2 linked regions of the Dinghuibacter silviterrae genome follow. The protein of the gene in region 2 interacts with the protein of the main gene of each other region in a pairwise test. Links are inferred from orthologs where the notes say so. Each region holds a gene or a part of one and is shown on either strand. Other genes may lie near its edges.

Evidence for each region.
Region 1: the proteins of eno (region 2) and rpe interact in binary tests that used the Escherichia coli proteins (3 or more experiments, as listed by UniProt). The link is inferred for Dinghuibacter silviterrae from one-to-one orthologs.

What each region holds. Positions count from the first base shown.
Region 1 is NZ_SODV01000001.1:1,986,708-1,989,775, reverse strand. Bases 23-2,759 are described here. They hold rpe (ribulose-phosphate 3-epimerase), read left to right. Parts: upstream 23-935; coding sequence 936-1,583; downstream 1,584-2,759. Other genes in these bases: EDB95_RS08940 (PhoH family protein), read left to right, coding at 1,774-2,757; EDB95_RS08950 (tetratricopeptide repeat protein), read left to right, coding at 23-922. Outside these bases: more of EDB95_RS08950, read left to right, coding at 1-22; EDB95_RS08935 (hypothetical protein), read left to right, coding at 2,786-3,068. UniProt on the Escherichia coli protein: Catalyzes the reversible epimerization of D-ribulose 5-phosphate to D-xylulose 5-phosphate.
Region 2 is NZ_SODV01000001.1:609,039-612,224, forward strand. The notes cover bases 25-2,879. They hold eno (phosphopyruvate hydratase), read left to right. Parts: upstream 25-739; coding sequence 740-2,020; downstream 2,021-2,879. Other genes in these bases: EDB95_RS02680 (ATP-binding cassette domain-containing protein), read left to right, coding at 25-726; EDB95_RS02690 (FtsB family cell division protein), read left to right, coding at 2,076-2,384; EDB95_RS02695 (hypothetical protein), read left to right, coding at 2,488-2,721; nth (endonuclease III), read left to right, coding at 2,729-2,879. Also shown: more of EDB95_RS02680, read left to right, coding at 1-24; more of nth, read left to right, coding at 2,880-3,186. UniProt on the Escherichia coli protein: Catalyzes the reversible conversion of 2-phosphoglycerate (2-PG) into phosphoenolpyruvate (PEP). It is essential for the degradation of carbohydrates via glycolysis.

The sequences.
Region 1 (3,068 bases), 1.4 Mb from region 2 along the record:
GAAACCACCCTATGCCGTCTGGACGGATAGCATCCGGCAGTTCCCCACCCACTCCAATTATTTCTTCGAAAGAGGAAAACTTTTTAGCCAGAACAACGACTCGGCCCACGCGGTCCGGGACCTGGAGAAGGCCCTGTCGATGGCGGACGAAGCGGACTATGCCCTCGTCCTGTCTTCTTTCTGGCTGGACCATGGGCAGCCGGATTCGGCCCGGGTCGTCCTGGGGCCCTCCCTGGCACGGTTTCCTTATAATCAACTCCTGAGGCGCAACCTCCTGATGTCGTTTTACGGGGAAGGACGTTTTGACGAGGCGATGAAAATAAACGACACGGCCCTGCGGTATGATTCGGCCAGCTCGGGGAACTGGTACAACCGCGCGATGGTGCAGGACGCCATGAAGGATTCCACGGCGGCCCTCCGGAGCCTGGAAACCGCCTACCGGCTGGACTCCGGCAATGCCACCATTGCGTACGAACTGGCCAACCGTTACGCCGACGCGGGCAATGCCACTGCCCTGTCGCTTTGCGACCGGATCATCCGGCGCGAATCCAAGGGTCAGCCAAAACCCGACCCCTTTGCCATTAAAGGCATCTATTACGCCAACACCGGTCATCCCGCTGAAGCGGTGGCTGCCTTCGACCGGGCGATCGCCGTCGACTATACCTTCCTGGATGCCTACCTGGAAAAGGGGATCCTTTTGTATAAACAACATAAGTATGCGGAGGCGCTGAAGGTGTTCGACCTGTCCACGTCGGTAGACAATACTTTTGCCGACGGTTATTATTGGACGGCCCGTTGCCAGCAACAGCTGGGGCAACTCAAGGACGCGCGGCTCAACTACGAGCGCGCCATTGCGTTTGACAAACATTTTACAGAAGCCCGGGAAGCGCTGGCCAAATTGGATCAGGCCGACCGAAAATGATTATCTTGCCCGTATGCACCTGGTAGCCCCCTCCCTCTTAGCCGCGGACTTCCTCCACCTGGAGGACGCGTGCCGCCTCGTCAATGAGAGCAAAGCCGATTGGTTCCACCTGGACGTTATGGACGGCCGTTTCGTCCCCAACATCAGCTACGGGATGTCGATCATCGAACAGATCCGTACGGTTGCCCAAAAGCCGTGCGACGTGCACCTGATGATCGAGGAGCCGGGGCGCTATGTTGCCGACTTTAAGGCCGCGGGGGCGGATCACATCACGGTGCACTGGGAGGCCTGCCCGCACCTGCACCGGAACATCCAGCAGATCAAATCCCTGGGGATCACGGCCGGGGTCGCCATCAACCCGGCGACGCCGGTGGATTTTCTGACCAGTATCCTTCCGGAGCTGGACCTCGTGCTGATCATGAGCGTCAATCCCGGGTTCGGAGGCCAAACCTTTATCTCCCACACTTTCCAGAAGATCCGCAAACTTCGCAAGATGATCCACGACCTGGGGCTTCATACGCACATCGAGGTCGACGGGGGTATTTCGGTGGAAAATGCCGGGCCCATCGTGCAGGCGGGAGCCGATGTATTGGTGGCGGGGTCCACAGTTTTTCACGCACCCGATCCGGTGGCGGCGATTGCGAAGTTGAAAAGCGTCTAAGACTCAATTCTTCACATCCTGTTAATAAGATTTATTTGGGATAAGCCTCTTGGATTTCTTAAATTTATAGGGAATGAACATCGCGGGGACACGCCAGGCGTGTCGGACGCTGTAAGTTAAAAGGAACCACGTGCAACGCCCTTTCGAAGCGAGCGGCCGTATCCAATTGGTGACCATAAATTGAACAATTTTGACGGAGACGATTATTAACCTTGAGAGCATTAACCCTATTGAGTTCTTCGGGGTCAACAACGGCAAATTAGACATACTAAAAAAGAAATTCCCCCTTCTAAAAATCCTTTCCAGAGGTACCCAAATCAAGCTAAGCGGTGCGCCGGAACAGATCGAAACCGCCCGGGAAAAAATAGACCTGCTGGTCCAGTACCTGGAGCGGAACGGACACCTGAGCGAAAACTATTTCGAGCAGATCCTGGGCGGGGACGACGCGGAAACCATCGACCATTTTAAGGACCGCAATCCCAATGACATCCTGGTCTTCGGGCCAAACGGCAAAACAGTCCGGGCCCGCACGGCAAACCAGAAAAGACTGGTGACGGCGGCGGACAAAAACGACATCCTCTTCGCGATCGGACCCGCGGGTACGGGTAAAACCTATACGGCGGTGGCCCTGGCGGTTCGTGCACTCAAGAACAAAGTGGTCAAAAAGATCATCCTGACGCGTCCGGCCGTGGAAGCGGGGGAAAGCCTTGGCTTTTTGCCGGGCGACCTGAAGGAAAAGATCGACCCTTACCTGAGGCCGTTATACGATGCCCTGGACGACATGATCCCCGCCGACAAACTGGGGTATTATATGAGCACCCGGGTGATCGAAATAGCGCCCCTGGCCTATATGCGGGGCCGGACCCTGGACAACGCCTTCATCATTCTGGACGAAGCGCAGAATGCCACCGACCTCCAGCTGAAGATGTTCCTGACGCGTATCGGGGCCAATGCCAAAGCCATCATTACCGGTGACCTTACCCAGATCGACCTTCCCAAGAACCAGAAAAGCGGTCTGGACAAGGCCGTCCGCATCCTCAAACACGTGGACGGTATCGCCCATATCGAGTTGGATGAGGAAGACGTCGTCCGCCACAAGCTGGTCAAGGCCATCATCAAGGCCTACGACAGGGAGCACCAGGCCGAACAGGTGAGGGTGGAAACCCACCGATAATTGGGGCATATACGCTATATTTGGGGCCATGCGGAAATACACTTATCTCCTGCTGGCCCTGGTCGCCGGTTTATGGAGCGCCTGTCATGCACCTTACGCAAAGCCGTCCGATCCCACCGAAGCGGGTCGTGATTTTATCAACGCCACGCTAAAGGCGGATTATGCGATCGCGGATGGCTATATCCTGCAGGACACGCTGAATCAAAGCACGTACCGCCGGTACAAGCAGCAGTATACAAGCCTGCCGGATGCCGAAAAGGACAGCTATGCAAAGGCTTCCCTGGTGATCTACTCGGTCGACAAGCCGTCCG
Region 2 (3,186 bases):
GGCCGCCGGGTCCGGGACAACCCGCTCGAAACAAAGAAGGTCATCGGGTACCTTCCCGAAGCCAATCCACTCTATTATGATATGTACGTCAAAGAATACCTGCACTTTATTGCCGACGTACACCACCTGGGCAAAGACACCAGGGGAAGAATAGACGAAGCGATCACGCTGACCGGTCTGACACCCGAATATAAAAAAACCATCGGCACGCTTTCCAAAGGATACAAACAAAGGGTAGGCCTTGCCGCTGCCCTGCTCCACCATCCGGGTGTGCTCATCCTGGACGAACCCACGTCCGGTCTGGACCCAAACCAGATCATCGAGATCCGGGAGCTGATCCGCAACCTCGGCAAAAACAAAACGGTTCTTTTTTCCTCGCATATCCTTCAGGAAGTGGAAGCGCTGTGCGACCGCGTGATCATCATCAATAAAGGAAACCTGGTCGCCGACGCACGGCTGGCAGAGCTAAGAAGCGCCGGCAGCGGCAAGGACGAAGTAACCCTGGTCATCAAGGAATCCGTCCCCGCCTCCGTGTTTGAGGCCGAACCCCTGATCGAACAATGCCGGATGAAGGGCGAGGGACACTGGACGCTAACCACCGTTAGTTCGACCGAATTAAAGAAACGTTTACTGGAGCTCTCTTTGCAGAATAACTGGAACATTGTTTCTTTGCACAGCGAATCCGGCAGCCTGGAAGCCATCTTCAGGTCGCTGACATCAAATTAAACATTCAATATTCATGAGTTACATCGCAGAGGTACACGCCAGACAAATTTTAGACAGCCGGGGCAATCCCACTGTGGAAGTAGACGTCATCACCGAAGATGGCCAAATGGGACGGGCCGCCGTGCCGTCCGGAGCCTCCACCGGCAAACACGAAGCCGTCGAACTCAGGGACGGGGACAAAAGCGTATACATGGGCAAGGGCGTTTTGAAAGCCGTTGCCAACGTTAACGATATCATCGCCGGTGAACTCATCGGCATGGACGCCAGCGATCAGACCGGCATCGACGCCCGCATGATCGAACTGGACGGAACCGAAAACAAGGCCAAGCTGGGCGCCAATGCCATCCTGGCCGTGTCCATGGCCGTAGCCAAAGCCGGCGCCGCTGAAAGCGGGCTTCCGCTGTACCGCTACCTGGGTGGCGTCAACAGCACCGTACTGCCGATTCCCCTGATGAACATCCTCAACGGAGGGGTACACGCCGACAACAAGATCGACTTTCAGGAATTCATGATCGTTCCCATCGGCGCAGACACCTTTAGCGACGGCCTGCGCTGGGGTGTTGAGGTCTTCCACCACCTCAAGACCGTTCTGAAAAAGAAAGGCTACAGCACCAATGTAGGTGACGAAGGTGGTTTCGCACCGGACATCCAAAGCAACGAAGAAGCCATCGAAACCGTCCTGGCCGCCATCGAAGCCGCCGGCTACAAGGCAGGCTCCCAGATCGCCATCGCCATGGACGCCGCCAGCAGCGAAATGTACCAGGAGAACGGAAGCTATTCCTTCTATAAGAGCAGCAAGAAAAACCTCAGCCGCGAAGAAATGGTTGCCTACTGGACCGACTGGGCCAATAAATATCCCATCGTTTCCATCGAGGATGGCATGGCCGAAGACGACTGGGAAGGCTGGAAACAACTCACCGATTCCATCGGACGCAAGGTACAGCTCGTTGGTGACGACCTTTTCGTAACCAACGTCAACCGTCTTTCCGAAGGCATCAACCAGGGCATCGCCAACAGCATCCTCATCAAGGTCAACCAGATCGGTACCATCACCGAGACGATCAACGCCGTCCAGCTCGCCCAAACCAACGGCTACACCACGGTCATGAGCCACCGCAGCGGCGAAACCGAGGACACGACGATCGCCGACCTCGCCGTCGCCCTCAACTGCGGCCAGATCAAAACCGGCTCCGCGTCCCGCACCGACCGCCTGGCCAAATACAACCAGTTGATCCGCATCGAGGAAGCCCTCGGCGCTTCCGGGATCTATCCGAAAGGGCTGTTCAAAATCTAAAAACCATCGAAAAAATAAAAAGCCGCCCTCTAGGCGGCTTTTTTTATCTTTATGTATGTTGAAGCGGATCCCGAAATGGCTCAAAAACCGGTACCTCCTCACGACGGCCGCGTTTGTGTTGTGGGTGAGTTTTTTTGACAGGAACGACCTGTTTACGCAAGGAGAGCGGGCCAGGGATCTGAGGACCCTTCAAAAAAGCAAGACTTACTATACCACGCAGATAGAAGCCGCTAAAAGGGAATTGGACCAGATGACCCACGATCCGTCCGCCCTGGAAAAATTCGCCCGTGAGAAATACCGTATGAAAAAAGACAACGAGGACGAATTTACGATCGACGACGCCCCCTCAAAAAACGCGCAATAGCCTGTTAGACACCTGGTTAAGACTTTGTATCCGAAAATCGTGCTTTTGACGCACAATTTCCGGGTGTTGACTTGCGTTTTTAACCTGAAACCTTACTTTGCCTATGAGCGATTTTACTCCGGAAGATCTGATTTTGTACCTATACGGCGAAACAGATAACGAGAAGACGGCCCGCATCAAGGCAGCGCTGGACTGCAGCTGGGCACTCCGGGAAAAACTTTCGGTCCTGAAGACTTCCATGGACAGGCTGGACAAAGCCCCTTTGCAATCCCCTTCCGCCGCCGTCTTAGACAACATTTTAGCGTACGCAAGGGCAAAGTCAAAGGTCGTACCTTAGGGTTACCATGACCATCCAGCAACGGTACCAGTTCATCATCGACTATTTCCAGGAACACGCACCCAATGCGGAAACGGAGCTTATCTACGACAACCCCTACCAGCTCCTGGTAGCCGTCATCCTTTCTGCACAATGCACCGATAAGCGGGTAAATATGACCACTCCCGCTATTTTTGCGCGCTATCCGGACCCGGAAGCCCTGGCAAAAGCCGAGGTGGACGACGTTTTCCAACTCATCCGGAGCATTTCTTATCCGAACAACAAGGCAAAACACCTCGTCGGGATGGCCAAAATGCTGGTCGGCCAATTTCATGGACAGGTTCCCCTGACGGTGGACGAGTTGGTCACCCTGCCTGGTGTCGGCCGGAAAACCGCCAACGTCATTACTTCGGTGGTAGACAACCAGCCGAATATGGCGGTCGATACCCACGTCTTCCGGGTGGCCGCGCGCATCGGGCTCACCAG